Regions from separate parts of the Bradyrhizobium sp. FW305-F6 genome, predicted to be linked through region 1. Evidence: riboswitches for the same ligand, from Rfam matches in the RefSeq annotation. Region 1 holds a riboswitch; the other holds the start of a gene.
What was found. Region 1 has a riboswitch for glycine ahead of AC3WLX_RS21300 (D-amino acid dehydrogenase). Riboswitches for the same ligand answer to the same signal wherever they lie in the genome.
Positions count from the first base shown of each region.

Region 2: linked by a shared signal. The riboswitch ahead of gcvT (glycine cleavage system aminomethyltransferase GcvT) and the one ahead of AC3WLX_RS21300 (D-amino acid dehydrogenase) in region 1 are both predicted to bind glycine.

Region 1 covers NZ_JBYSYD010000003.1:187,314-202,792, reverse strand. The annotation lists gene AC3WLX_RS21310 (ABC transporter substrate-binding protein) at 1-1,566, opposite strand, end outside; gene AC3WLX_RS21305 (M20/M25/M40 family metallo-hydrolase) at 1,835-2,965, shown strand; glycine riboswitch at 3,061-3,165, shown strand; glycine riboswitch at 3,169-3,274, shown strand; gene AC3WLX_RS21300 (D-amino acid dehydrogenase) at 3,342-4,637, shown strand; gene AC3WLX_RS21295 (ABC transporter permease) at 4,814-5,755, shown strand; gene AC3WLX_RS21290 (ABC transporter permease) at 5,774-6,661, shown strand; gene AC3WLX_RS21285 (ABC transporter ATP-binding protein) at 6,791-8,440, shown strand; gene AC3WLX_RS21280 (M81 family metallopeptidase) at 8,685-10,190, shown strand; gene AC3WLX_RS21275 (M20 aminoacylase family protein) at 10,206-11,378, shown strand; gene AC3WLX_RS21270 (amidase) at 11,371-12,792, shown strand; gene AC3WLX_RS21265 (crotonase/enoyl-CoA hydratase family protein) at 13,090-13,980, shown strand; gene AC3WLX_RS21260 (NADPH:quinone oxidoreductase family protein) at 14,110-15,087, opposite strand; gene AC3WLX_RS21255 (2-hydroxychromene-2-carboxylate isomerase) at 15,087-15,479, opposite strand, start outside.
Region 2 covers NZ_JBYSYD010000003.1:43,673-59,151, forward strand. The annotation lists gene AC3WLX_RS20525 (hypothetical protein) at 1-173, opposite strand, end outside; gene recA (recombinase RecA) at 984-2,072, shown strand; gene AC3WLX_RS20535 (hypothetical protein) at 2,178-3,161, shown strand; gene AC3WLX_RS20540 (hypothetical protein) at 3,172-4,170, shown strand; gene AC3WLX_RS20545 (hypothetical protein) at 4,212-5,186, shown strand; gene gcvP (aminomethyl-transferring glycine dehydrogenase) at 5,328-8,195, opposite strand; gene gcvH (glycine cleavage system protein GcvH) at 8,374-8,742, opposite strand; gene gcvT (glycine cleavage system aminomethyltransferase GcvT) at 8,753-9,901, opposite strand; glycine riboswitch at 10,044-10,134, opposite strand; gene alaS (alanine--tRNA ligase) at 10,358-13,036, shown strand; gene AC3WLX_RS20570 (cyclic nucleotide-gated ion channel) at 13,043-14,269, shown strand; gene AC3WLX_RS20575 (DUF3455 domain-containing protein) at 14,274-14,777, opposite strand; gene AC3WLX_RS20580 (NADP-dependent isocitrate dehydrogenase) at 14,876-15,479, opposite strand, start outside.

The sequences.
Region 1 (15,479 bases):
ACCGTCGAGCACGCCGGTCAGCGATTTACGCCAGCCGCTCGGGATCAGATACTGCCCCAGCGGAATGTAGATCACCTGCTCATAGGCCTGCTTCTGGATGTCGGCGGCGATCTTCTTCTGATCGTCGACCGAGGCCGCGCGGACGAAAGCGTCCTTGAGCTGCTCGATCTTGGCGTCCTCCGCCCAGCCGAACCAGCCCTTCTTGCCCTGGCCGCCGATCGAGAGATTGGCGATCGGGTTGGACACGTCGGCCGCGACCCAGTTGGTGAAGAACATGTTCCAGCCACCTTCCTTCGGCGGCTTCTGGCTGGCGCGGCGGCTCACAACCGTCTGCCAGTCGGTCGCCTGAAGGTCGACCTTGAAACCCGCCTCGCGCAGCAGCTGGGCCGCGACGATCGGCTGCGCCTTCAGCGTCGTGACGTCGCCGGGGGCCATGATCACGATCGGCGTGCCGTCATAGCCGGACTCGGCGAGAGCCTTCTTGGCTTCCGCCATGCCGTTCCCCTTGACCAGGGTCTCCGAGCCGATATCGGTCGCGAGCGGCGTGTCGCAAATGAAGAACGCACCGCAGATCTTCTGGTATTTGGCGTTGCCGACCAGCGCATCGAGCACGTCCTTCTGGTTGATGGCCAGCAAGGCGGCGCGACGCACCTTCACGTTGTCGAACGGCGGATGCAGGAAGTTCATCCGGCCGAGCGTCTGAAAGCCGAACTTGTTCAGAACCTGGATCGTGAGCTCCTTGTTGCCTTCCAGCACCGGCAACATGTCGAACGGCAGGTTCTCCATGAAATCGATGTCGCCCGACTGCAGCGCGTTCACCGCGGTCTGCGAGTCCGGCATGGTGATCCACTCGACGCGGTCCACCTTCACCACCTTGCCGCCGGAGGTCCAGCTCGCCGGCTCCTTGCGCGGCACGTAGTCGGTGTTCTTGACGTACACCGCCTTCACGCCGGGCTGGAATTCGCCCTGCACGAACTTGAAGGGACCGGATCCGATCTGCTCGGGAATCTGCTTGTCCGGCGGTGTCTCCGCAAGGCGCTTCGGCATCATGAAGGCGACGCGCGAGGACGGCTTGCCGATGGAGTCGAGCACCAGGCCGTAGGGCTCCTTCAGCTTCAGCGTGATGGTCTTCGGATCGGTCGCCTCGATGCTGGCGGTGAAGTCCATGAGCTTCTGGCCCATGCCGTCGACCGCAGCCCAGCGCTTCAGCGAAGCGACGCAGTCCTCCGCCGTCACCGGCGCACCGTCATGCCACTTCAGGCCGTCGCGCAGCGTGAAGGTGTAGGTGAGCTTGTCGTCGGAGACCTTCCAGTCCGCCATCTGCGGCTGGACCTTGAAGTTGGAATCGGTGGCCACCAGCGTGTCGTAAACCATGTAGCCATGGTCACGCGTGATGTAGGCCGTGGTGAAGATCGGATCGATAATGCGCAGATCCGAATGCATCACCGCCGTGAGGGTCTTGCCGGCCGCAAGCACCGGCGAGGCCAGCGCGGTCGAAAGCGCGACGACCGACAGCGCAAGTTTGGAGGCGAACGCGCGAGGCCCCCGGCGCATGAAGTGGAACATAGAAAGTTCTCCTGACGTGAAACTGTTCAAAGGCAGATTATTGGTTGAGCATGAGGTTCGTTCGTTGGGCGATCTAACCTCATGCAATGCCTTTATCTTTTCGAGACTTGCAGACAGTGCGAAGCGCGTCAATCCGGTTTCGGTGCAAGCCCTGGCGGCGCGCGCACGGGCTCCACAAAGACCGGTTTGGCTCTACAACACCCTCCGCTTGTCCCGTCCGCGCCAATGCAATGCGCGTTCCATCTTTCCATGCTTGAGAGACATTGAGATGAATCCTGCCAATCTTCCCTTTGATTCCGAGGCCATGCTCGAGGGCCTGCGCGGCTGGGTCGAATGCGAAAGCCCGACCTGGGACGCCGGCGCCGTGGACCGCATGCTCGATATCGCAGCGCGGGATATGGCAATCATGGGTGCGACGATCGAACGCATCGCCGGCCGCCAGGGCTTCGGCGGGGTCATCCGCGCGCGTTTTCCTCATCCCAAGCAGGGCGAGCCGGGTATCCTGATCGCCGGGCACATGGACACCGTCCACCCCGTCGGTACCATCGAGAAGCTGAAATGGCGGCGCGAGGGCAACAAGTGCTACGGCCCCGGCATCTACGACATGAAGGGCGGCAACTACCTCTCCCTGGAAGCCATCCGGCAGCTGGCGCGCGCCTCTTTCACGACGCCGCTGCCGATCACCGTGCTGTTCACGCCGGACGAGGAAGTCGGCACGCCCTCCACACGCGACATCATCGAGGCGGAAGCCGCGCGCAACAAGTATGTGCTGGTGCCTGAGCCCGGCCGCGCCGACAACGGCGTCACCACCGGGCGCTACGCCATCGCGCGCTTCAATCTCGAGGCGACGGGCCGGCCGAGCCACGCCGGCGCGACGTTGTCGGCGGGACGCTCGGCGATCCGCGAGATGGCGCGCCAGATCCTCGCAATCGACGCGATGACGACCGAGGACTGCACCTTCTCGGTCGGCGTGGTCCATGGCGGCCAATGGGTCAATTGCGTTGCCACCACGGCGACCGGCGAAGCGCTCTCCATGGCCAAGCGCCAGGCCGATCTCGACCGCGGCGTCGAACGGATGCTGGCGCTGTCCGGCACCAGCAACGACGTCACCTTCAAGGTCACGCGCGGCGTGACGCGGCCGGTCTGGGAGCCCGATGCCGGCACCATGGCGCTCTATGAACAGGCCCGCGGCATTGCCAAATCTCTCGGCATGGAATTGCCGCATGCAAGCTCCGGCGGCGGCTCGGACGGCAACTTCACCGGCGCGATGGGAATCCCCACCCTCGACGGCCTCGGTGTGCGCGGCGGCAATGGCCACACGCTCGAAGAGTTCATCGAGGTCGACAGCCTGGTCGAGCGCGGCCGCTTGATGGCGGGATTGCTGGCGACGCTGGAATAAGTTGAATCAACATTGCACTGCACAATACGGCGGCAGTGGCGGTTTAAATTTAGCCTTGTCCAAAAATGAGGCGTGTCGTACTGCTCGGCCGTCCACGCGACGACGCGGGAGAGATCGCAACGAAGGCTGTCAGCCTTCATTGCGGCGCCGACGGAGCAACCGCCCCGGAAACTCTCAGGCAAAAGGACCGTATCGTCAGGACGATCTGGAGAGAGGCGGCGCGATTGCATGCAATCGTGACGTCCACCGAAGGGGATAATCCGCTGCGCAATCCGCGGCGGGTCAAGCTCTCAGGTAACCGTGACAGATGGGGCGCCGCCAACGGCCTTTGGCCGGCGGTTAGCCGACTCTAAACACGGGAGCCCCGAACCACGTCATGACTCATATCGCCATCATCGGCGCCGGCATCACCGGCGTCACGACCGCCTATGCCCTGCTCGAACGCGGCTACAAGGTGACGGTGCTGGACAAGCACCGTTACGCCGCGATGGAGACGTCCTTCGCCAATGGCGGACAGCTCTCCGCATCGAACGCCGAAGTCTGGAACAGCACCGCGACGATCCTGAAGGGCTTGCGCTGGATGTTCCGGCGCGACGCGCCGCTGCTGATGAATCCGCGGCCGAACTGGCACAAATATTCGTGGATGAGCGAGTTCGTCGCCAACATCGGCAACTACCGCGCCAACACGATCGAGACCACACGGCTCGCGATCGAAGCCCGCAAGTATCTGTTCGACCTTGCGACGCGCGAGGGCATCGACTTCGATCTCGAGCGCCGCGGCATCCTTCACATCTATCGCGACAAGGCCGGGTTCGAATCCGGCCTGCGCGTCAACGCGCTGCTGCAGGAAGGCGGTCTCGACCGCCGCCCTGTGACGCCGGAGGAAATCCGCAGCATCGAGCCGACGCTGCGCAAAGACTATTATGGCGGCTTCTACACGCCGTCGGATGCGACCGGCGACATCCACAAGTTCACCCGCGGGCTGGCGGACGCCTGCAAGCGGCGGGGCGCAACCTTCATCCACGAAGCCGGCATCGATTCGATCGCGCCTGCCGGCAGCGGCTTCGTGCTCGGCTGGGCCGATCTTTCCGCGAGCGATGCCGCCGCGCGCGGCATGCTGAAGGCGGACGGTGTCGTGGTCTGCGCCGGGGTTGCCAGCCGTCACTTCGCCGCCCTGCTCGGCGAGCGCGTCAACGTCTATCCGGTGAAGGGCTATTCGATCACCGTGCAGCTCGACACCGCCGAAAGCCGCAATGCCACCCCAACGGTGAGCCTGCTCGACGAGGCCGCCAAGATCGTCACCAGCCGGCTCGGCGCGGATCGCTTCCGCGTGGCCGGCACGGCCGAGTTCAACGACTTCAATCGCGACATCCGCGCCGACCGCGTGCAGCCGCTGATCGACTGGGTGCGCAGCAACTTCCCAGCCGTCGAAACGTCGCGCGTCGTGCCCTGGGCCGGGTTGCGCCCGATGATGCCGAACATGATGCCGGTGGTGCGCGCAGGACGGATGCCGGGCGTGTTCTTCAACACCGGGCACGGTCATCTCGGCTGGACCTTGTCCGCGGCGACCGCGCAGATGATCGCCGGGACCATCGACGGCTGGCGCGGGCTCAACGCACCGCCGACCGTTGCCTCACTTGGGGTTGAGCGCGAGCTGCGGCATGCATCCTGAGTGGCCAACCGGAGACATGCCTGCCTCTTGCGACAGCGCTGGCCTTGGCACACAATTTGCCCCAAGAGGACGGCGTCTCCGGACGGCCTTTTCAGCCCAAGTGACAGGCATGATAGACACGACAGAGTTCACGGGCGCCTCGAGGCCCCCCACGTTACTTAGCCGGAGATAGGTGCATGCTGGGTTATCTTATTCGCCGCGTTCTGGCCGCGGTGCCCGTGATGGGCGTCGTCGCGCTGTTCGTGTTCCTGCTGCTGCGGCTGACGCCGGGCGATCCCGCCGCGATTCTGGCCGGCGACAACGCCACGCCCGAGCGGCTCGAACGCATCCGCGACTCGCTCGGCCTCAACGAGCCCCTGATCGTGCAGTTCATCACCTGGGTGAACAAGCTGCTGCACGGCGACCTCGGGACGTCGCTGATCTCCAACCTGCCGGTCATCAAGATGATCGGCCAGCGCGTCGAGCCGTCGATCTCGATCGCGCTGTGCACCATCGTCCTCGCCGTGATCGTCGCGGTTCCCCTGGGGGTGATCGCCGCCTGGAAGCACGGCACCTGGATCGACCGTTTTGTCATGGGCCTGTCCGTGCTCGGCTTCTCGGTGCCGGTATTCGTGGTCGGCTATGTGCTGATCCAGATCTTCGCGATCGAGTTGCGCTGGGTGCCGGTGCAGGGCTTCCGCAGCATCTTCAACGGCTTCGGTCCGTTCTTCGAGCGCATAATCCTGCCGACCTGCGCGCTCTCCTTCATCTACATCGCACTGATCGCGCGCATGACGCGCGCGGCGATGCTCGACGTGCTCGGTGAAGACTACGTGCGAACGGCGCGCGCGAAGGGCATCAACGAGGTTGCCGTGATGATGCGCCATGCGCTACGCAACGCCGCGGTGCCCGTGATCACCGTGATCGGCACCGGCTTCGCGCTGCTGATCTCCGGCGTCGTTGTCACCGAGAGCGTGTTCAACATCCCCGGCATCGGGCGCCTCACCGTCGATGCGGTGCTGGCGCGCGATTATCCGGTGATCCAGGCGATGATCCTGCTGACCTCGCTGATCTACGTCGTCGTCAATCTCGTCATCGACGTCGCCTACACCCTTCTCGACCCCCGGATCCGGTACTGAGGCAAGGACAACAACAATATGTCGGTCGATACCCTTCCCCAGTCGTCCATTCCGATCACCACGCCGCTGCGGCCGCGGTTCGGATTCCTCACCTCGACCCCGATCATCGCCGCGGCGACGTTCCTGCTCGCCCTGATCGTGTTGATCTCGATCCTGGCGCCGCTGATCGCGCCGCATGACCCGATCCAGCTCGCGCCCTCGCAACGGCTGAAGCCCTCGTCCGGCCAGTTCCTGCTCGGCACCGACGCCTACGGACGCGACGTGTTGTCGCGCGTGATCTATGGCGGCCGCATCTCGCTGCTGATCGGGATCGGCGCCGCGATCCTGTCGATCGTCATCGGGCTCGCGATCGGCCTCGTCTCCGGCTTCTTCAAGCTGGTCGATGCCGTGATGATGCGCATCATGGACGGCCTGATGGCGATGCCGAGCATCCTGCTCGCGATCGCCGTGGTGTCGCTGTCCGGCGCCAGCCTCTGGACCGTGCTGATCGCGATCACGATCCCCGAGATTCCGCGCGTCGCGCGCCTGGTCCGCTCGGTCGTGCTGTCGGCACGCGAGGAGCCTTACGTGGAGGCCGCGATCTCGGTCGGCTCGAGCCTGCCGAAGATCATGTGGCGCCATTTGATGCCGAACACGATTGCGCCGCTGATCGTCCAGGGCACCTATATCTGCGCGTCCGCGATCCTGACCGAGGCCATCCTCTCCTTCCTCGGCGCCGGCATCTCGCCGGAGACGCCGACCTGGGGCAACATCATGGCGGAGGGTCGCCAGTACTTCCAGATCAAGCCGTCGCTGATCTTCTGGCCGGGCCTTCTGCTCTCGATCGCCATCCTCAGCATCAACCTTATCGGCGACGCCGCCCGTGACGCCCTCGATCCCCGCATGAAGCAGCGGGAGGGGAAGTGATGATCCTCGGTTTCGTCATTCCGGGGCGCGACGAAGTCGCGAGCCCGGAATCCATTTCACCCCGACACTGCGGCCCGATGGATTCCGGGTTCGCGCTACGCGCGCCCCGGAATGACGGAGAGAATTGACGTGACCGACACCATCCTCGACATCAACAACCTCGTCGTCTCCGTCGGCAAGAAGCCGAACGGGGCCAACATCCTCGACGGCATCTCGATCCAGGTGCGCGCGCGCGAGACGCTGTGCCTCGTCGGCGAGAGCGGCTCGGGCAAGTCGGTCACCTCGCTCACCACGATGGGCCTGCTGCCGAAGGGCACGCTGGTGCCGACCGGCGGCAGCGTCAAGCTGGTCGGCGAGGAGCTGCTCACCGCGACCGACCGCCGCCTGCGCCAGCTTCGCGCGACGCAGATGGCGATGATCTTCCAGGAGCCGATGACCGCGCTCAATCCGGTGGTACCGGTCGGCCGCCAGATCGACGAGGTGCTGCGCGCGCACACCAAGCTCGACGCGAGGGCCCGCAGGAAGCGCATTCTCGACATGATGGAGCAGGTCCATTTGCCCCAGGTCGAGCGCATCTTTGCCTCCTATCCGCACCGTCTCTCCGGAGGCCAGCGCCAGCGCATCATGATCGCGATGGCGCTGGTGCTGGAGCCGAAGCTCCTGATCGCGGACGAGCCGACCACCGCGCTCGACGTCACCACGCAGAAGCAGATCCTGTCCCTGATCCGCGAGCTCCAGCGCGATCACGGCACCGCCGTGCTGTTCATCACGCATGACATGGGCGTGGTCGCCGAGATCGCCGACCGCGTCGCGGTGATGCGGCAGGGCCGGCTGGTCGAGACCGGTCCGCTCGAAACCGTGCTGCGCAATCCGACCATGGAATACACCCGCAACCTGCTTTCGTCGGTGCCGAGCCTGGTGCCGCGGCCGCCGCGCGAAGACAGCCGCGAGCCCGTCGTCCTGGAGGCCAACGAGCTCAGCAAGGTCTACAAGGAGCGCGCCTTCTTCGGCAAAGGCCGCGAGGTCGTGGCCGCCGACAAGGTCACGCTCACGCTGCGCAAGGGCCGCACCCTCGGCATCGTCGGCGAAAGCGGCTCGGGCAAATCGACGGTGGCACGCTGCATCGTCCGCCTGATCGATCCGACCTCCGGCGGCGTGCGCCTCGCCGGCCGCGAGATCGCCGACATCTCGCGCCGCCTGCTGCAGCCGCACCGGCAGAAGATCCAGATCGTGTTCCAGGACCCCTATCGCTCGCTCAACCCGCGCGTCACAGTCGGCGAGAGCATTGCGGAAGGCCCGGTCAATTACGGCGTGGCGCATGCCGACGCGATGAAGCGCGCGCGCGAATTGCTCGAATTGGTCGGCCTGCCGGCCGATGCCGTCTCGCGCTATCCGCACCAGTTCTCCGGCGGCCAGCGCCAGCGCATCGCCATTGCCCGCGCACTCGCGCTCGATCCAGACGTGCTGGTCGCGGACGAAGCGGTCTCCGCGCTCGACGTCTCGGTGCAGGCGCAGGTGCTGGAACTCCTGGACGAGATCCAGAAGCGGCTCGGCATCGCCATCCTGTTCATCACGCATGACCTTCGCGTCGCCGCGCAGATCTGCGACGAGGTGGTGGTGATGCAGCACGGTCGCGTCGTGGAACAGGGCCCCGCCGGCGAGGTGCTGACGCATCCGAAGGAGGCCTATACCAAGGCGCTGCTGGATGCCGCGCCCGGGCGCGATTGGGATTTTGCGAACTTCCGGCCGGTGGCCGAAAGCGTGGCGGCGAGCGCGTAGCAACACTCTCTGTCGTCATTCCGGGGCATCGCGCAGCGATGAGCCCGGAATCCATTTGGCCGCAGACTCTGTCGCATGATGGATTCCGGGTTCGCGCCAAGTGGCGCGCCCCGGAATGACGGCGGAGTTGGGACGCAGCATTCCCAAATCGTCCTGACCCTATGCACGTCGCGAGTGCTTCCTGCCTTGCCCTCTCCTCCGAGCCAAGGCTAACGTCGCGCACTTTCAATTGGGACTGAACTGAATGACACGTATTGCCGTCGGCGGCTTCCTGCACGAGACAAACACCTTCGCTCCGACCAAGGCGACGTTCGCGGACTTCCAGCATGGCGGCGGCTGGCCGGCGATGACGGAAGGCGCCGACGTGCTGAAGGTGATGCGCCGCATCAATGTCGGCCTCGCCGGCTTCGTCGACAGTGCCGAAGCGAACGGCTGGGAACTCGTTCCGACCATCGCTTGCGGCGCGAGCCCCTCGGCGCATGTCACCAAGGATGCGTTCGAGCGCATCGTGAAGGTGATGGTCGACGGCATCTCAGCCGCCGGCCCGCTCGACGCGGTCTATCTCGATCTGCACGGCGCCATGGTGACCGAGCATCTCGACGACGGCGAAGGCGAGATCCTGGCGCGCGTGCGCCGCGTCATCGGCAAGGATGTTCCGCTGGTCACGAGCCTCGACCTGCATGCCAATGTCACACCCGAAATGATGGAACACGCGGATGCGCTGATCGCCTACCGCACCTATCCCCATGTCGACATGGCCGAGACCGGCCGCGCCTGCGCGCGGCATCTCGCCTTGCTGCTGAACACGAAGCAGCGTTTCGCAAAGGCGTTCCGGCAATTGCCGTTCCTAATCCCGATCAGCTGGCAATGCACCAACGACCAGCCGACCAAGGGCATCTATGAGAAGCTCGCCGCACTGGAAGGCGACGCCGTTCCGACCCTCTCGTTCGCGCCGGGCTTCCCGGCCGCCGATTTCCGGGACTGCGGGCCGAGTGTCTTCGCCTATGGCAAGACGCAAGCCGACGCTGATCGCGCGGCGGACGCGATCGCGAAGCTGATCGAGAGCCACGAGGACGATTTCGACGGCAAGATCTGGTCGCCGGACGAGGGCGTGCGGCACGCCATGGAACTGGCGAAGAACGCCAGCAAGCCGATCATCATCGCTGACACCCAGGACAATCCGGGCGCCGGCGGTGATTCCGACACCACGGGCATGCTGCGCGCGCTGGTGCGCAACAGAGCAAGTGCTGCGACCGGCGCGATCTACGATCCGGAATCGGCCAAGGCCGCGCATGCGGCCGGCGTCGGCGCCACCGTGACGCTGTCGCTCGGCGGCAAGTCGGGCATTCCCGGCGACGAACCCTACCGCGAGACCTTCGTCGTCGAGAAGCTCTCCGATGGCCGCTTCGTCGCGCCCGGTCCCTATTATGGCGGCCGCGAGATGGAGATGGGCCCGTCCGCGGCCTTGCGCATCGGCGATGTCCGCGTCGTCGTCTCCTCGCACAAGGCCCAGCTCGCCGACCAGGCGATGTATCGTTACGTTGGCATCGAGCCCACAAAAGAGAAGATCCTGGTCAACAAGAGCTCCGTACACTTCCGCGCCGATTTCGAGCCGATCGCGGAGAAGCTGATGATCTGCGCCGCGCCCGGCGCGATGCCGGCCGACACCGCCACCCTGCCCTGGACGCGCCTGCGGCCGGGCATCCGCATCAAGCCGAACGGCCCCGTTTTCAATCCTCCTTCACGCTAACCCGGACAGGACCATATGCCCACGATCGACCGCATCGACGGCTACGCCGACGAACTCACCGCCATCAGGCGTGACCTCCACGCCCATCCCGAGATCGGCTTCGAGGAAGTGCGCACCTCCGGCATCGTCGCCGACAAGCTGAAGAGCTGGGGCATCGAGGTGCATCGCGGCCTCGGCGGCACCGGCGTGATCGGCGTCATCAAGGGCAAGGGCTCGGGCGGCAAGCGCATTGGTCTCCGCGCGGACATGGACGCGCTGCCGATGGAGGAGAACACCAACCTGAAATGGAGCTCGAAAATCCCGGGCCGCTTCCACGGCTGCGGCCATGACGGCCACACCACCATGCTGCTCGGCACCGCGCGCTACCTCGCCGAGACCCGGAATTTCGACGGCACCGTGCATTTGATCTTCCAGCCGGCCGAGGAAGGCCTCGGCGGCGCCCGCGCCATGATCAAGCACGGCCTGTTCGAGAAGTTTCCCTGCGACGAACTCTATGGCCTGCACAACGCGCCCGACCTCAACCATGGCGAGATCGCGATCCTGCCGGGCCCGGCGATGGCCAGCGCCGACTTCTTCGACCTGCGCATCACCGGCTACGGCGCGCATGGCGCGATGCCCGAGCGCTCCAAGGACGCCGTGATCATCGCAACGACGCTGGCGCAGGCGATCCAGACCATCGTCAGCCGCAACGTCGAGCCGCTGCAGGCCGCAGTGGTGTCGATCACCCAGATCCATGCGGGGTCCGCCTACAACGTCATTCCGGGCGATGCGCATCTGTGCGGCACCATCCGCACCTTCTCGAAGGAAGTTCGCGCCCTGGTCTCTGAACGCATCCGCACCATCTGCGCCGGCATCGCAAGCGCCTATAGTTGCGTGATCGAGGTCGACATCCGCGACACATTCAACGTTCTGGTCAACCAGGCCGAGCAGTCCAAGGTGGTCGAGGAGGTCGCCCGCACGATCGTCGATCCCGCCAACGTGATCACCCGCCTCCAGCCGAAGATGGGCAGCGAGGATTTCGCGGACATGCTGGAGACCATCCCCGGGGCCTATTTCTGGGTCGGGCATGACGGCTCGGTGCCGGTGCACAATCCCGGCTTCGTGCTCGACGACAAGATCCTGCCGATCGGCGCCAGCGTGTTCGCCCGCATCGTCGAGACGCGCATGCCGGTGGGCGGAAATGCCTAGAAAGAGCGTCGAGGACGCGGTCACCTCGCTGCACGATCTGTCCGCGGTCGACCTGATCGCGGGCTATCGCGCCAAGCAATTCTCGCCGAGCGAGGTGCTGGAGGATTTGCTTGCGCATGTCGCAGCGTGGGAACCGCATCTCAACGCTCTCTATGCCTTCGATCCCGACGGCGCACGCGAGGCCGCCAAGGCCTCGACTGCGCGCTGGAGCGGCGGCGAGCCGTCGGGCGCGCTCGACGGCGTCCCCGTCACGGTCAAGGACAACATCGCGACCAAGGGCGTGCCGGTGCCGCTGGGTGCCGCCAGCGTCAAGCTGGTGCCGGCCGAGAAGGACGCCCCGCCCGCCGCGCGCCTGCGCGAGGCCGGTGCGATCATCTTCGCCAAGACCACGATGCCCGATTACGGCATGCTGTCCTCCGGGCTCTCCAGCTTCCACGCGCTGGCGCGCAACCCCTGGGACCTCTCCAAGAATCCCGGCGGCTCCAGTGCGGGTGCGGGCGCAGCAGCCGCGGCCGGCTATGGCCCGCTGCATCTCGGCACCGATATCGGCGGCTCGGTGCGCCTGCCTGCGGGTTGGTGCGGCCTCGTCGGCCTGAAGCCGAGCTTCGGCCGCGTGCCGATCGATCCCACCTATGTCGGCCGCGTCGCCGGTCCCATGACCCGCACGGTCGATGATTGCGCGCTGATGATGAGCGTCATCGCAAAGCCCGACCGGCGCGACGGCATGAGCCTGCCCGCCGAGCCGCTCAACTGGAAGGGCCTGGAGAAATCCCCGCGCAAATTGCGCATCGGCCTGATGCTCGATGCAGGCTGCGGCCTGTCGCCGGACAAGCCGGTGCGCGAGGTCGCGGTGGAGGCCGCCAAAGCGTTCGAGTCCGCAGGCAGCGTGGTCACCGAAGTCGACGGCATCCTGACGCGCGAGATGCTCGACGGCCTCGACAATTTCTGGCGCGCGCGGATGTGGGACGATCTGTCCAGGCTGACGCCGGCCGAGCAGGCCAAGGTGCTGCCCTATATCTTCGCCTGGGGCGAGTCCGGCGCGAAGCTCTCGGGCGTCGAGGTCATCCGCGGCGTCAACCAGACGATGGCAATCCGTGCGGCGGCGGCAAAGCTGTTCTGTGAGCTCGACTACGTGATCTCGCCGACCGCACCGAACGTGAACTATCCGGCCGACTGGGCCTCGCCGACCAACGATCCGATGAAGCCGTTCGAGCACATCGCCTATACCGTGCCGTGGAATATGTCGGAGAACCCGGCCATCTCCGTCAACGGCGGCTTCGACGCCAAGGGCTTTCCGATCGGCGTGCAGATCGTCGGCCGCCGCTTCGACGACATCGGTGTGCTCGGCATGGCCAAGGCGTTCGAGGGCCTGCGCGGCCCGCAGCGGCCCTGGCCGCAGCCGCCGGCGAAGTGAGACGCTTTCGTTATCCGGGACAGCGCGCCCTTTAGGCGCAAGCCCGAATGATTTGGGACAGGCAACATACGAAGACTCTTGCTTACCCTCCCCTGGAGGGGGAGGGTCGGCTCACATTGAGCGAAGCGAAGTGTGAGACGGGGTGGGGTGACGGTCTCTCGGCGTCCAACACTGCCCGAGAGGAGAGATCACCCCACCCCGCTCGCGCTGCGCGCGATCGACCCTCCCCCTCCAGGGGAGGGTAAAAAACTCAAGCCCTGCCATCTGCGCAGCGAAGAACAAAGGAAGGAAACCACCATGGCGTATGAGACGATCAAATACGAGGTCGCCGAGCAGATCCTCACCATCACGCTGAACCGGCCCGACAAGCTCAACGCCTTCAACGCGCAGATGCAAGCCGAGCTGATCGACGCGTTCGACGCCGCCGACAAGGACGACAATGTCCGCGCCATCATCGTCACCGGCGCCGGCCGCGGCTTTTGTGCGGGTGCCGACCTCTCCTCCGGCGCCGATACGTTCGACCGCGACGCGCGGCGCGGCCCGGTGAAGCGCCTCGCCGACGGCAAGGTCGATTACAGCGATCCGCAGGTGCGCGACGGCGGCGGCCAGGTGACGCTCCGTATCTTCAAGTGCCTCAAGCCCGTCATCGCGGCGGTGAACGGTCCCGCGGTCGGCATCGGCGTCACCATGCAGCTCGCGATGGATATTCGCATTGCCTCGGACGCCGCACGTTTCGGCTTCGTGTTCTCCCAGCGCGGCATCGTGCCTGAGGCGGCCTCGAGCTGGTTCCTGCCGCGCATCGTCGGTATCTCGCAGGCGCTGGAATGGTGCTATTCGGGCCGCGTCTTCCCGGCCCAGGAAGCGCTTGCGGGCCGTCTCGTCAGCAAGGTCGTCGCTCCGGATGACCTGCTGCCGACCGCCCGCGCGCTCGCCAAGGAGTTTGCCGCCAAGACCGCGCCGGTGTCGGTCGCGCTGATCCGGCAGATGATGTGGCGCATGATGGGCGCCGACGATCCCATGGAGGCGCACAAGGTCGACAGCCGCGGCATCTATGCCCGCGGCCGCTCCGACGACGTCAAGGAAGGCGTGGTGTCCTTCCTGGAGAAGCGCCCGGCGCAGTTCAAGAACAAGGTGTCCAGCGACATGCCGGACTATTTCCCGTGGTGGACGGAGCGGGAGTATAAGTGAGGCGAAGGGCTCGTCCCTCGTTCACCGCTGTCATCACCCGCGAAGGCGGGTGATCCAGTATTCCACCAGCGTCAATTATCACGACCGCTGGTGATTACTGGATGCCCCGCCTCCGCGGGGCATGACATCTCATTCCATCATCAGCGCGACGCGCCCGATCGCCTTGCGGTCGATCAACAGCCGCATCGCCTTCGCGTAGTCCTCCAGCGGCAGGCGGTGCGAGACGTTCGGACGCAGCTTGCCCTCCTCCGCCCACCGCAAGAGCGCCTTCAGGCGCACCTCACCCAGCGCGGGATCTTTCCGCACAGCTTCGCCGGCGCGCACGCCGAGCACGCTGGCCCCCTTGATCAGCAACAGGTTGGTCTTGGCCGAACCGATCCCGCCGGTGAAGCCGATCACCAGAAGCCGCGCGCCCCACGCGATGCAGCGCATCGAGTCCTCGAACACCTGGCCGCCGACTGGATCGAACACGACGTCGGCGCCGCGGCCGTCGGTGATGCGCTTGACGGCATCGCGAAACGGTTCGCGGTCGTAGCGCACAAGATGATCGGCGCCGCGCGATTGCGCGATGGCGAGCTTCTCGTCGCTGGAGGCGGTCGCGATCACGGTCGCGCCCAGCATCTTGCCGATCTCGACGGCGGCAAGGCCTACGCCGCCGCCGGCGCCGTGCACCAGCAGCACCTCGCCCGGCGCGACCCGGCCGCGATCGATCAGCGCATGATAGGCCGTGCCGTGGCCCGCGAGGTAAGTCGCAGCCTCCGCATAGTCGAAGGTGGACGGCATCGGCGTGAGCTGCGACGGCGAGACCACAGCTTCGTCGGTGAATGCGCCATGGCGCATCTTGACGATGACCTTGTCGCCGACGGCAACGCCGCTTGCCTCCGATCCCACCTCGATGACGTCGCCGGCGGCTTCCATGCCCGGCGTGAATGGCAGCTCCGGCTTGAGCTGGTATTCGCCGGCGGCCATCAGCACGTCGGGAAAATTCAGCCCGGCTGCACGGATCGCGACCCGCACCTCGCCGGGCTTCACGGCCCGGGGCGGAAACTCTTCCAGCCGCAACGTCTCGGGCGGGCCGAGCTCACGGCAGACGACGGCGCGCACCATCAGGCCGCGCTCGCCTTGGTGCGCATGAGCGCCTCGCGGATCAACGGCAGCCGGTCGTTGCCGAAGTACATGTCGGTCTTGTTCACGAAGATCGTCGGCGAGCCAAAGCCGCCGCGGGCGACCACCTCTTCGGTATTGGCCTTGAGCTGGTCCTTGATGCTCTGCTCGGTAATGCCGGCGAAGAATTTCGCTTCGTCGATGCCGACCTTGCTGCAAATCCCGGCAAGCACCGCGTCCTGCGAAATATCCTTGTCCTCACCCCAGTAGCTTTCAAACACGGCGGTCGCGAACGGCACCATGTCCTTGCCGAGCCAGATGCAGCCGCGCATCGCCTTGACGCTGTTCACGGGAAACACCGTCGGCGGCATCTTGATCGCAAGGCCGGCCGAGCG
Region 2 (15,479 bases), 140 kb from region 1:
CAGTTGATCCTGATCTCGTCCAAGGGCAGATGGAGCTGGGCGGCGCGCTCTTCGCGGTCCTTCCTGCGGAACTCGTTCTCCTTGCGCTCGAACTTCACCATCTCCTCGCGCGCTGCGTCGAGCAGGGGCTTGCGCCCGATCGTATCGTGATGCGTGTTGTTGTTGTCCGTCATGACCTGAGCTTCCCAGTGTTGCGGTCCCACCCCACAGAAGGCCGAAGACCGCGAAAAGGTTCGGTGCCGCAGGATTACGGAAACATGACGGCGCGCCGGCCGCGCGTCGTTGAGGCAGGTCATGTTCGGCCGCCTGTGTTGCAGGCAAACCGCCGTCGGCCGCACGAATGGGAGCCGCTGACATCCGGGTGGTGTCCCATTGGGGCAGCCATGCCGAATTCTCACGCCAAACGCCGGCTGTCAGAAGCTCGGTGAGCCTGGGTGCGACTGTTGCTGACACGGGCGGAAACGGCCCTTGAAATCGGGCCCGCCAGCTGAATCGGCCTTACTCGCTCCAATACAGGCGCTTGCAGGTCGGGCAATCGTAGACGTTGACATGACCGTTCTTGCGAACGTCGAGAATACGGGCGCGGAATCTTGTCGGTGTTCGGCAATCGTCGCACCGAGGGGTGCGCTCGGTGCTGGTGTGTTCCGCCACTTCCATTGCCCCGGATCCTCGTTGACAGGCGGGAGCGCGCGACTCTCTCAGCCACCGACGCCCCGATAAATCGTTGCCGGTGATGAGAAGGACGGTGCCCGTAAATTACGCAGCCAACAATAACATGCGACAGGCTCGCACAGGTTGCGGTCTGAAGTTGAGAAAACGAACCAGGGCACGGGTCAGAACGATTTAGCCAGATAGGTGCAGGAGAAATCCGCAAAAGAACATATTGCGAACTTAGAACAAATAGGGTACGTTGCTTTTATCGCCGAGCTGCCTCGCAACCGTTTGTCCCTCACGCGAATCCTCGCCATAAGGAGCACGACCCAATGTCCGCAACTGCCCTGCGTATCGTCGAAGGATCCTCCATGGACAAGAGTAAAGCTCTGGCCGCCGCGCTCTCCCAGATCGAGCGCCAGTTCGGCAAGGGCTCGGTGATGAAGCTGGGCAAGAACGACCGCTCCATGGACATCGAGGCGGTGTCCTCCGGCTCGCTCGGGCTCGATATCGCGCTCGGCATCGGCGGCCTGCCCAAGGGGCGCATCGTCGAGATCTACGGGCCGGAATCCTCGGGCAAGACCACGCTGGCGCTGCACACGGTGGCGGAAGCGCAGAAGAAGGGCGGCATCTGTGCCTTCATCGACGCCGAGCACGCGCTCGACCCGGTCTATGCCCGCAAGCTCGGCGTCAACATCGACGAGCTCCTGATCTCGCAGCCCGATACCGGCGAGCAGGCGCTGGAAATCTGCGACACGCTGGTGCGTTCGGGTGCGGTCGACGTGATGGTGATCGATTCGGTCGCGGCGCTGGTGCCGAAGGCCGAGCTCGAGGGCGAGATGGGCGATGCGCTGCCGGGCCTGCAGGCGCGTTTGATGAGCCAGGCGCTGCGCAAGCTGACGGCCTCGATCAACAAGTCCAACACCATGGTGATCTTCATCAACCAGATCCGCATGAAGATCGGTGTGATGTACGGCTCGCCCGAAACCACGACCGGCGGCAATGCGCTGAAATTCTACGCCTCCGTCCGCCTCGACATCCGCCGCATCGGTGCGATCAAGGAGCGCGACGAGGTGGTCGGCAACACAACGCGCGTCAAGGTGGTCAAGAACAAGCTGGCCCCGCCCTTCAAGCAGGTCGAGTTCGACATCATGTACGGCGAGGGCGTCTCCAAGATGGGCGAGATCCTCGATCTCGGCGTCAAGGCCGGCATCGTCGAGAAGTCCGGCGCCTGGTTCTCCTATGACAGCCAGCGCCTCGGCCAGGGCCGCGAGAACTCGAAGGCATTCCTGAAGGCCAACCCCGACATGACCGCCAAGATCGAGACCGCGATTCGCCAGAACTCCGGCCTGATCGCCGAACAGATCCTGGCCGGCACCCCCGAGCGTGACGCCGACGGCGAGGAGCCGGCGGACGAGTAAGCCTTAACGCGAAAGTTTTTCGCGAGGAGCGGGCACTGAGGACGTTGAGTTGCCGACGTCTTCGGTGCCCGTTTGGTTTTTGCGTTGCGTCGATCAGGTGGGGCGATGAGGCGGCTGATCTTGACCGGCTGGGGCGGGGGGAGTGATCTCGCTCGATCGGGTTTGGCGGAGATCGTCATCCCGTTCCATTTTGAGTTTGAATGGGGACCGCTCCCGTACGCGGAGAAGCTCTCAGCTTATTTGGCTGCCTACACCCCAGAGCTTGGCCATGCCGAACATTGGTCGGATTGGGTCAGCTGGCCCCGGGGCGCCCAGGGTCGCAAATTGTCGCTGGCTGAGTTTTGCGAGCCGTATGATAAGATCGAACTCTGGTTCGGAGCGGCTCCCCGCGACCAGCTGCAACTGGCCTGGTTGCTCGATCACCTCGGCAGTTATCCCGCACTGACACGGAAGCTCGGGCTGCGATTGCTGGGCTCCGACCTGTTTTTCAGCCCCGATTATGATTTCGCCAAGAGCGCGCCTCATATTCCTGTCGTAGGCGTCGCTGCGGAGGAGTTCGAGACTGCCACGTCGGCGTGGTCGGCCTATCGCGCGCCAACGCCCGAGGCTTGCATGGATTTGCTTCACCGCGATCTGAGTGCTCTGCTGATGCTGCGGCCGGCTCTGCTCGATCTGCTCGCGGAACTGCCGTCACCCCGGACCGGGCTTGGTGCGACAGAGATGCGATTTCTGGAGATGCTTGCCAGAGGGTTTGCCAACACGAATGGATTGTTTCACCTGCGCTCGCAACGGCGCACCTATGTGTTCGGAGAGTTCGAGCTGGGCTCGTTGCTGGAGGGGCTCGCGCTTGGCCCGAGACCGGCAGTGGCCGGATTGGGTGATGAGCTGCGCACGATCGATCCTGAGAATTTGAGGGCTCGGCATGAAGTCTATCTGCGCAGCCGGCTGTCCCTGACCGAGTTCGGCAAGGCTGTCTTGGCGGGCCAGGAAGACTTCAGCCGCCATAATCCGATTGATCGCTGGTGGGGCGGCACGCATCTGACCAACGATCGGCTGTGGCGCTACGGTACTGTCCTGACGAAGCCGTGAGGAGACCGACGTGACGCGGCTCATTGTGACGACAGACTCGTCCGCCGCCAGCGCGATACAACGGGCCGGCCTCGCCGACCGCGTCATTGCGTTGGAGCGTCGCCTCGTCCGGGGACCGTCGCCTACCGAAACGGAATGCGCGGCATTGTTCTCCCCGCGCACGGCTCAGCCAAATGGCCTGCACTGGCTCGACGATACGCCGGTTTGGCGCCTGAAAGGGTCTGGCACGAAGGGGCGCGGACTGATCGATCTGTTGTCCGAATGCGACTCGGCCGAACTATGGATGGGGCCGGAGCCGAACGCACAATTACTTCTGCTCTGGCTGCTCGACCATTGCGGCGTCGAGAAAGCGGTATTTTCCAAGCTCGCGATACGTCGCCTGGACCTTGCCGTGGGCGATGTCGCGCCAGAGCAATTGGCCAGGATGAACCCGCCGATGGTCAGGCTCACGCAAGACCATCTTGAACTCGCCGCTCGTGCGTGGCGCGCTTATCGTGCGCCGACGCCGCTGGCCTGGAACGACCTTCTCGCTACGGATTTGCGCTTGCTTCCGCAGCTCGAGCCTTGCGTCGTCGCGCTGCTCGAAGAGCTTCCGAACGTGAGCAGCGGCCTTGGGGCCACGGAAACACGGATATTGCAACTGATCGCACCGGGCGAGGTGCAGCCCTTTGACGTCTTCCCCGGACATCAAAAGCCCAACGAGCGGCGCGTCTTCGATTACTGGGAGGTGGGCGCGTTGCTTGATGAACTTGCGCGCGGCCCGGTGCCGGCCGTATCCGGCTTGGAGGACGGACCGTTCACGCTGACCATGCATGATGATGCCCTCCGTCATACGCGTTACAAGCAATCCCGGCTGTCGCTCACGGATTTCGGGAAGGCCGTGCTCGCAGGAGACCAGGACTTCCGCAGCCATAATCCGCTTCGGCGCTGGTGGGGCGGCACGCTTCTCACCCATGAACGGCTGTGGCGGTGGGACGGCGAAAGCCGGCTGTTGATCGCTCCCGACTGACGCGTGTTCACCCGTATTGCTCATCAATTTGAGAGGCGATCATGTCAGGTCTGATCCTGACCACCAACGATCGTGCGGAAGACGTGCTACGCCGGTCGGGCCTGGCGAACGTCGCGCTCGGGTTCTATCCGCGTTTTGTCTGGAGGAAACTGCCTTCCGACGAGCGGCTTTTGAGGGGGCTGGAGCGCCGATCGGAAAAGCACTGCAATCCCGGCGATCATTGGCTCGATGAAGTTTGTCGTGAATCGCTCGACGATTTCGGCACGCGCGATATCGGTTTCTTCGAGCTGTGCGCGAAGTTCGACTCGATCGAAATATGGGTTGATCCACAACCCAACGATCAGCTGGTGCTCGTCTGGCTGCTCGACTTGCTTCGCCCTTACAAGGAGATCACGACCAAGCTGAGCCTTGTGCATGCGGACGATACTATTGGCAACTATGCTCCGGAGTCCGTCGCAAAATGGAAGCTGCCGGCCTTCAAGGTGACGGAGAACCATTTGGTGACGGCAAGCCGGGTCTGGCGGGCCTACCGGGCTGAAACGCCGGAATCCTGTTTTGATCTGCTGATGACGGATCTGATGATCATGCCGAGACTTCGACCAGCGCTCATCGCGCTGCTCGAAGAGCTTCCGGACAGCATTGCGGGCCTCGGTGCAACTGAAATGGATCTGCTGGATTACGTGAACGATGGGCAAACCGACCCAAGGCTCGTCGAGAACGCGCGATGGATTCGCGATGTATTCGACGAGAACGACGCGCGTGACGCTTTGCTCGAATTGGGGGCCTATTCGGCGCCGCCGCTCTTGTTGGGCGATCCGGCGTTCGACAATGAGGATCGTTACTTCGGCAGGAGCGAATGGATGCTCACGCTGACTGAACTCGGGCGTTCACTGCTCGCCCGCGAAGACGACATGTGGTGGCACAACCGAATCCATCGCTGGTGGGGCGGGACGGAGCTCACCAACGAAAAGCTCTGGCGATGGGATCGCGAAAGCCGGCTGTTGGTGGCGCCTTAGGGCAGATTCGCAGGGTGGATTCGCCAAAGGCGCAATCCACCACTGTTCGTATCTGCGGACACAGAAGAGGTGGGTTACGCCGCGCAACTGCGCTTTGTGCAGTCGCGCGGCTAACCCACCCTACGCGACCTTCGTCGCGTCCTACTCCGCGGCTTGCGCGTAATCGCTGACCGGCGGGCAGGAGCATACGAGGTTGCGGTCGCCGTAGACGTTGTCGACGCGCCCCACAGGGCTCCAGTATTTGTCGGTGCGCGAGACGCCCTGGGGGAAGCAACCCTCGGCGCGGGTATAGGCGCGATTCCAATCATCGTCCGCAATGTCGTGCACGGTGTGCGGGGCGTGACGCAAGGGCGAAGCCTCGATCTTGAACCGGCCGGATTCGACATCGGCGATCTCCTTGCGGATCGCGATCATGGCGTCGCAAAAGCGGTCGAGCTCGGCCCTCGATTCCGACTCGGTCGGCTCGATCATCAGCGTGCCCGGCACCGGGAAGCTCATGGTCGGGGCATGGAAGCCGTAATCGATCAGGCGCTTGGCGATGTCGTCGACGGTGACGCCCGATGTCGCCTTCAGCGGACGGGGATCAACGATGCACTCATGCGCGACGCGGCCCTTCTCGTTCTTGTAGAGCACCGGGAAGTGCGGATCGAGACGCGCTGCGATGTAGTTGGCGTTGAGGATGGCGATTTCGGTGGCGCGCTTCAGGCCTTCGCCGCCCATCATCAGGATGTAGATGTAGGAGATGGTCAGGATCGATGCCGAGCCGAACGGCGCGGCCGAGACCGGGCCGACCGGAGCGTCGGCCTTCGTCACGGGATGACCCGGCAGGAACGGCGCGAGATGCGCCTTGACGCCGATCGGGCCCATGCCGGGGCCGCCGCCGCCATGCGGGATGCAGAAAGTCTTGTGCAGGTTGAGATGGCTGACATCGGCGCCGTAATCGCCGGGCCTGGACAGGCCGACCTGCGCGTTGAGGTTGGCGCCGTCCAGATAGACCTGGCCGCCATGGCCGTGGACGATGTCGCAGATCTCGCGGATGTGCTCCTCGAACACGCCGTGGGTCGAGGGATAGGTGATCATGACCGCGGCGAGATTGTTCGCATGCTTCTCCGCCTTGGCGCGAAGATCATTGACGTCGACGTCGCCGTTCTTCTCGCAAGACACGACCACGACGTCCATGCCGACCATCGCGGCCGACGCCGGATTGGTGCCGTGGGCGGAGGAGGGGATCAGGCAGATCTTGCGGTGGCTCTCGCCGCGCGATGCATGATAGCCGCGGATCGCGAGGAGCCCGGCATATTCGCCCTGCGCGCCGGAGTTCGGCTGCAGCGAGATCGCGTCATAGCCGGTGATGTCGCACAGCCACTTCTCGAGCCGCGCGAACAGCGCGTGGTAGCCGGCCGCCTGCTCGCGCGGCACGAACGGATGCAGCGAGCCGAATTCCGGCCAGGTCAGCGGCATCATCTCGGTGGTCGCGTTCAGCTTCATGGTACAGGATCCCAGCGGGATCATGGCGCGGTCGAGCGCAAGGTCGCGATCGCTGAGCTTGCGCATGTAGCGCAGCATCTCGGTCTCCGAGCGATGCGCGTGGAACACGGGATGGGTGAGGAAAGCGGTGGTGCGCTTCAGATCGTCCGGCAGCGCCTCGCGCGTTTCGGCATCGATCTCGGCATAGGCAAGAGAGCCGCCGAAGGCGCGCCAGACCGCCTCGACCGTCGCAGGCGTCGTGGTCTCGTCGAGCGCGATGCGAAGAGCCATGTCGCTGATGCCGAGATTGATCTTCTCGCTTGCCGCGCGCGCGACGATCTCGGCGCGCTTGCCGCCGGCATCGACGCTGAGCGTGTCGAAGAAGCTGTCTGATTGCGGCGCGAAGCCGAGCTTGCGCAGGCCGCTGGCGAGCACGGCGGTGCGGCGATGCACGTTGCGGGCGATCTGGGTGAGGCCTTCGGGACCGTGATAGACCGCATACATCGAGGCGATCACCGCGAGCAGCACCTGCGCGGTGCAGATGTTGGAGGTCGCCTTCTCGCGGCGGATGTGCTGCTCGCGGGTCTGCAGCGCAAGCCGATAGGCCGGCGCTCCACGGGAATCGACGGAGAGGCCGACGATGCGGCCCGGCAGCGAACGCTTCAGCGCATCGCGCACCGCTATGTAGGCCGCATGCGGCCCGCCATAGCCCATCGGCACGCCGAAGCGCTGGGCCGAGCCGATTGCGATGTCGGCGCCGAGTTCGCCGGGCGATGCCAGCAGCGTCAGCGCCAGCAGATCGGCGGCGAGAATCGCGAGCGCGCCCTTGGCCTTCAGCGCGGCGATGGCGGGCCTGAGGTCGCGCAGCGCGCCGGAAGAACCCGGATATTGCAGCAGCGCACCGAGCACGTCGGCCTTGTCGAGATCGGTGAGGGGATCGCCGACGACCAGGGTCCAGCCGAGCGGCTCGGCGCGGGTGCGCATCACCGCGAGCGTCTGCGGATGCACGTCCTTGTCGACGAAGAAGGCCTTTGCCTTCACCTGGGAGTGGCGCTCGGCCAGCGCCATGGCTTCGGCGGCGGCGGTGGCTTCATCGAGCAGCGAGGCATTGGCGACGTCGAGCCCGGTGAGGTCGCAGATCATGGTCTGGAAGTTGAGCAGCGCTTCCAGCCGGCCCTGGCTGATCTCGGGCTGATAGGGCGTGTAGGCGGTGTACCAGGCCGGGTTCTCCAGGATGTTGCGCTGGATCACCGCGGGCAGGATCGTGCCGGAATAGCCTTGGCCGATCAGCGAGGTGAACACCTGGTTCTGACGCGCAAGCTCGGTCATGTGCGCGATCGCCTCGGTCTCGCTGAGCGGCTTGCCGAGGTCGAGCGGGGCCGCCTGCCGGATCGAAGCCGGCAGCGTCTCCGCCATGAGCGCGTCCACGCTTCTAGCGCCGACGGTCTCGAGCATCGCGGTGACATCGCGCGCGGAGGGGCCGATGTGGCGGCGGACGAAGGAGGCGGCGGTGTCGCCGTTGGTCTTGCGGTGCGCGGTCATCATTGGGTCCTCGCTAAAAGTCATATGTCTTCGCCGTCATGCCCGGGCGTAGCCGTCTGAAGGACGGCGTCGCTTCGCTCGCCTATGTCCCGGGCATCCACGTTCTTCGTGCCGTGAGAGAGACGTGGATGGCAGGGACAAGCCCGGCCATGACGATGTGGAAAGATCGCGCGTCATCTCACGCCGTGTGTGCCTTGTACGCAGCCTCATCCATCAGGCCGCCGAGCTCGCTTTTGTCGGCGATCCTGATCTTGAAGAACCAGGCCTTGCCTTGCGCGTCCGAGTTCACCAGCGCCGGCTCGGCCACGAGCTCGGCATTGGTCTCGAGCACTTCGCCGGTCACGGGCGCGTAGACGTCGGACGCCGCCTTGACGGACTCGACGACCGCGGCGGCTTCGGCCTTCTTCAAGCTCCGGCCGACCTTGGGCAGGTCGACGAACACGACGTCGCCGAGCTGCTGCTGGGCGTAGTCGGTGATGCCGACGGTGGCGACATCGCCGTCGATCGCCAACCATTCGTGATCAGAGGTGTACAGCGTGGTGGTCATCGTGGGGTCCTCAGCGTTTGTAGGTGTTCTTCACGAAGGGCATGGCGGCGACCGCGACCGGCAATCGTTGGCCGCGCACCTCGGCGAACAGCTTGGTGCCCAGCGCGCTCGATGCGGTGGGCACGTAGCCCATCGCGACCGGCGCGTTCAGGCTGGGGCCGAAGCCGCCCGATGTGACCTGTCCGATCGGCTCGCCGCCGGTCTCGTTCGCAAACAGCGGTGCGCCTTCGCGCACCGGCGCGCGGCCCTCGGCGCGCAGGCCGACGCGGCGGCGCGGCGCGCCGCCGTCGAAATGGGCAAGGATCTTCTCGGCACCGGGGAAGCCGCCGGCGCGCATCCCGCCGGAGCGGCGGCTCTTCTGCACCGACCATTCCAGCGCGGCCTCGACCGGCGTGGTCGCGGTGTCGATGTCGTGGCCGTAGAGGCAGAGCCCCGCTTCCAGCCGCAGGCTGTCGCGAGCCCCGAGACCGATCGGCAGCACGTCCGGATCGTCCAGCAGCAGCTTGGCGAGGTGTGTGGCGTCGCCTGATGGAGCGGAGATCTCGAACCCGTCCTCGCCGGTGTAGCCGGAGCGCGAGACGAAGCATTTGATACCGGCGACCTCGTGCGGGCCGGCATCCATGAACGTCATGGCCGCGGCCTCTGCACAGAATTTCGCCAGCACGGCTTCCGCCTTCGGCCCCTGCAGCGCGAGCAGGGCGCGGTCGGCGAGGGGCTCGATGATGCAGTCGCCGGACAGATTCGCGCGCAGATGCGCCTCGTCAGCGTCCTTGCAGGCGGCGTTGACGACCAGGAACAGGTGATCGCCGAAATTGGCGACCATGAGGTCGTCGAGAATGCCGCCCTCGGCATTGGTGAACTGGGCGTAGCGCTGCCGTCCCGGCGCGATCGCAACGATGTCCTGCGGCACCAGCCGCTCCAGCGCGCGGGCGGCGTCCTCGCACTTGCCGGATTTCGGCAGCAAGCGGAGCTGGCCCATATGGGAGACGTCGAACAGGCCGGCCTTGGAGCGGGTATGGAGGTGCTCCTTCAGCACGCCCGCGGGGTACTGCACGGGCATGTCGTAGCCCGCGAACGGGACCATCTTGCCGCCCAGGGATACATGGAGCTCGTAGAGCGGCGTACGTTTCAGGGCGGCTTGGTCGTGCGCTGGCATCATGGGACCCTCGGCGGTTCCCCGGGGACGATTCCCCGATGGACACCAGTCGAAGCCCCATCTGTCGCTGTGCCTGAGAGTATTATCCCGTCGGCGGACGCAGTCCGGGTCTTAAGCCCGTCGGCGCCTCTTTCCAGATGCTGTCAAAGCCACGCGGTCCTTTTGCCTGAGAGTTTCCGGGGCGGTTGCTCCTTCGGCGCCGGCTGCCTAAAGCCGGTCTCTCCCGACGTGGCCGTACGATACAGATGGGTACAGATCACAGGGGAGCCAAGCCTGTCAACGCGGCACTGGCGCCTTTCAACGGGATTGCGCTGCTGCGGCAACCCTCTGATCTGTCTGCACAGTTTCTGGACAGGAAAGCTGGCCTTGTCTAAAAGCGCATTGGCCCGCAGATATCAGCCTTAACGTTCCGGTTCGGACGGCAGGACAGCGGGTCCAAGCACACCCGATTGGATGAACATGAGCGGCGTCAACGAGATCAGGTCGACCTTTCTGAACTTCTTTGCCGAGAACGGCCACGAGATCGTGGCGTCCTCGCCACTCGTGCCGCGCAACGACCCGACGCTGATGTTCACCAATGCCGGCATGGTGCAGTTCAAGAACGTCTTCACCGGCGTCGAGAAGCGGCCCTATCAGCGCGCCACCACTTCGCAGAAATGCGTGCGCGCCGGCGGCAAGCACAATGACCTCGACAATGTCGGCTACACCGCGCGCCATCTCACCTTCTTCGAGATGCTCGGCAATTTCTCGTTCGGCGATTACTTTAAGGAGCGCGCGATCGAGCTCGCCTGGAAGCTGATCACGACCGAGTTCGGCCTGAAGAAGGACAAGCTGCTGGTCACGGTCTATCACACCGACGACGAGGCGGCGGGGCTGTGGAAGAAGATCGCCGGCTTCTCCGACGATCGCATCATCCGCATCCCGACCTCGGACAATTTCTGGGCGATGGGCGACACCGGTCCGTGCGGCCCGTGCTCGGAGATATTCATCGACCGCGGCGAGCACATCTGGGGCGGGCCTCCGGGCTCGCCGGAAGAGGACGGCGACCGCTTCCTCGAATTCTGGAATCTCGTGTTCATGCAATACGAGCAGGTGACGAAGGAGGAGCGCGTCGGCTTGCCGCGTCCCTCGATCGACACCGGCATGGGCCTGGAGCGCATGGCCTGCATCCTCCAGGGCGTCGAGAGCGTATTCGAGACCGACCTGTTCAAGAACCTGATCGACGCGACCGCGTCCGCGCTCGGCAGCGGCCCGACCGAGCAGACCGTCGCCTCGTTCCGCGTCATTGCCGACCACTTACGCTCCTCGGCCTTCCTGGTCTCGGACGGCGTGCTGCCCTCGAACGAGGGCCGCGGCTACGTGCTGCGCCGGATCATGCGCCGGGCGATGCGTCATGCGCAGCTGCTGGGCGCCAAGGAGCCGCTGATGCACCGGCTGGTCTGGGCGCTGGTCCGCGAGATGGGCCAGGCCTATCCCGAATTGATGCGCGCGGAAAAGCTGATCGAGGAAACGCTGCGGCTGGAAGAGACCCGCTTCCGCAAGACGCTGTCGCGGGGCCTTGCCATTCTCGACGAGAAGAGCGCGGGCCTTAAGAAGGGCGACATGTTCGACGGCGACGTCGCCTTCACGCTGTACGACACCTACGGCTTCCCGCTCGACCTGACCCAGGACGCGCTGAAGTCGCGCGGCATCGGCGTCGACCAGGCCTCGTTCACCGACGCCATGGAGCGGCAGAAGGCCAAGGCGCGCGAATCCTGGAAGGGCTCGGGCGAGGCCGCTTCCGAGGCGATCTGGTTTCCGCTGCGCGAGAAGCTCGGCGCCACCGAATTCCTGGGTTACGAGACCGAGAGCGCCGAGGGCGTGGTCTCCGCGCTGGTCAAGGACGGCGCCGAGGTCACGAGCCTGAAGGCCGGAGAGACGGGCGCGATCGTGCTGAACCAGACGCCGTTCTATGCGGAGTCCGGCGGCCAGGTCGGCGACACCGGCGTGCTCTCGGGCGAGGGCGGCATCAAGGTCCGCGTCACCGATACGCAGAAGAAGCTCGGCGATCTCTTCGTCCATATCGGCACGGTCGAGAGCGGCGAAGTCAGGCTCGGCACCGCGCTGCAGCTCGAGGTCGATCATTCCAGGCGCTCGACCATCCGCGCGCATCACTCGGCGACCCACATCATCCACGAGGCGCTGCGCCAGGTGCTCGGCGATCACATCGCCCAGCGCGGCTCGATGGTCGCGCCGGATCGCCTGCGCTTCGACTTCGTGCATCCGAAGCCGATCACGGCCGAGGAGCTGTCGCGTGTCGAGGACATCGCCAACGACGTGGTGCTGGAGAACGACGAGGTGACCACGCGCATCATGGGCGTCGACGAGGCCCGCGAGGCCGGGGCGCGCGCGCTGTTCGGCGAGAAATACGGCGACGAGGTCCGCGTCGTCTCGATGGGCAGGACCGCGCGTGAGCGCGGCGCCAATATGCTCGGCTGGTCGGTCGAGCTCTGCGGCGGCACGCATGTGCGGCGCACCGGCGACATCGGCCTGATCACGCTGACGGGCGAGAGCGCGGTGGCCTCGGGCGTGCGCCGCATCGAGGCGCTGACCGGAAATTATGCCCGCCGGCACGCCAACGAGACCATGGCGCTGGCGAAGACCGCGGCGGGCGAGCTGCGCACCTCCGTGGACGACGTGCCGGCGCGCATCGCCGCGCTGATGGAGGAGCGCAAGAAGCTCGAGCGCGAGCTCTCCGACGCCCGCAAGAAGCTGGCGATGGGCGGCGGCGCAGCTGCGAGCAACGGCGCGGCGAGCGGCGTGCGCGAGGCCGGTGGCGTCAAGCTGATGGCGCGGGCCGTGGAAGGCATCGAGATGAAGGATCTCAAGAGCCTCGCCGACGAGGCCAAGAAGCAGATCGGCTCCGGCGTCGTTGCCATCGTCGGCGTCACCGAGGATGGCAAGGCCGGTGTGGTCGTGGGTGTCACGCCGGACCTCACCACGCGATTCAACGCCGTGAATCTGGTGCGCATCGCCTCCGAGGCGCTCGGCGGCAAGGGCGGCGGCGGCCGGCCCGACATGGCGCAGGCCGGCGGCCCCGACGGTGCCAAGGCGTCCGAGGCGCTCGCGGCGATCGAAAAAGCGATCGCGGGCGCGTAAGCCGGCATGCGCCCCGTTCCGCGCGGACGTGGGCTTCGCGATCCCGATCTGCGGGATCGCCTCTACGAATTGCTGGAGCACGATCCGCTGGCCTATTCGGCCGGGTCGCGCTTCATCCAGTTGATCATCGGGGTCATCGTGCTCAATGTGGCCGCGATGATCCTCGCCTCGGTGCCGGAGCTGGACGCGCGGTTCGGCGCGCTGTTCGCGGGCATCACCATCCTGTCGGTGATCGTGTTCGCGCTGGAATATGCGGCGCGGCTGTGGACCGTCGCCGGCCACACCCAGCGCAAGGGCTCGGCGCTGTCCGACCGGCTCGGCTATGCCTGCTCGGCGCTCGGCATCATCGACCTCATGGCGTTCCTGCCTGCGGCGATCGTGCTCGCCACCGGCGAGCATGCGACGCTGGCGGCGCTCGGCGTGCTGCCGTTCTTCAAGCTGATCCGCTATTCCCCGGCGATGCGCTCGCTGCTCGCGGCCGTGCATGCCGAGCGTCGCGCGCTGATCGGCTGCGTGGTCATCCTGATCGGCGCGGTGCTGACCTTCGCCTCGCTGCTCTACGCCATCGAGCGCGACGTTCAGCCCGACAAGCTCGGCACCATCCCGCAGGCGATGTGGTGGGCGATCGTGACGCTCGGCACCGTCGGCTATGGCGACGTCGTGCCGGTGACGCCGCTCGGCAAGTTCGTCTCGACCTTCGCCATCACCGCCGGCTTTGCCATGATCGCGCTGCCGGTCGCGATCATCTCGACCGCCTTCGCCGAAGAGGTGAAGCGGCGCGATTTTGTGGTCACCTGGGGCATGCTGGCGCGGGTGCCGCTGTTCTCGCACCTCACCGCCGCGGAGATCGCCGACATCATGCGGCTCTTGCGCGCGCGCACCATCGAGCAGGGCGAGGTCCTGGTCCGGCGGGGCGACGCGGCCTCGTCGATGTATTTCATCACCGCCGGCGAGGTCGAGATCGCGCTGCCGAGCCAGCATGTGCGCCTCGGCGACGGCACCTTCTTCGGAGAGATCGCGCTCTTGCACAAGACCAAGCGCAGCGGCACGGTGACGGCGACGCGTAAGACGCGCCTGCTCGTGCTCGACGCGCAGGATTTTCACGCCTTGATCGAGCGCATGCCGACACTCGCCGACCACGTTCACGAAACCGCCAAGGCAAGGCTCGCCGACACCGGCGATCTCGCGCTGGCCGAGCTGGCGCAGGCCGAAGAGCAAGGCGCCGACCGGTGAGCGGTCAGCCTTTCTTCAGGAACACATAATCGGCTGCGTAAGGCGCGCTTCTGAACTCGCCGGCCTTGTCGCAGGCGCCGGCGAGCTGGCCGCCATAGGTGTGGATGCGCTGGACGGTGGTCACGGGCGTGAGCACGCCGCTGCCGCGGTGAGCGATGACGTCCAGCTTCAGCCAGGGAATGTCGGCTGCGGTCGCGCCCGGCGCGCTGCCGACGGCTTTGCCGGTCACCGCGCTGCCGTCGGCGTGCTCCCAGTTCGGCCCGGCATAGTGGCGGCCGATGGTCTTGCCGTCCGAGAGAAGCGTCGCGATCGGCTCGCGGAAGGCCCAGGCGAGCTTGCCGTCGGCGCCGGCCTTGCACTCATAAACCTGCGCACCCTCGGCGTGGACGCTGAGCACGACGGTCTCACCCGGTGCGGCGATGGCCGCGGGAAGCCGGTCTGCGGCTCTGGCTTGCCCCGCCATGGCGGCGAGCAAGAGCAGGCATGGGATGGCTGGCTTGATCGGCATGGTCGCTTCTCCGCGCGAGGGCCATGGAAAAGAAAAAGGGCCACGCTTGGCGTGGCCCTTGATCATGCCTGGCCCAGTCGGGCGAAATTGCGGACGGCTCAGGCCGCCAGCTCTTTCGTCAGGTTCTCGGCGACCTTGTCGAGGAAGCCGGTGGTCGAGAGCCAGCGCTGGTCGGCGCCGACCAGGAGCGCGAGGTCCTTGGTCATGTAGCCGGCCTCGACGGTGTCGACGCAGACCTTCTCCAGCGTGTTGGCGAACTTCGCCAGCTCGGCATTGTTGTCGAGCTTGGCGCGGTGGGCGAGGCCACGGGTCCAGGCGAAGATCGAGGCGATCGAGTTGGTCGAGGTCTCCTTGCCCTTCTGGTGCTCGCGGTAATGGCGGGTCACCGTGCCATGAGCGGCTTCGGCTTCCACGGTCTTGCCGTCGGGCGTGAGCAGCACGGAGGTCATGAGGCCGAGCGAGCCGTAGCCCTGCGCGACGGTGTCGGACTGCACGTCGCCGTCGTAGTTCTTGCAGGCCCAGACATAGCCGCCGGACCATTTCAGCGCCGAGGCCACCATGTCGTCGATCAGGCGGTGCTCGTAGGTCAGGCCCTTGGCGTCGAAGTCCTTCTTGAACTCCTTGTCGAAGATCTCCTGGAAGATGTCCTTGAAGCGGCCGTCATAGACCTTGAGGATCGTGTTCTTGGTCGACAGGTACACC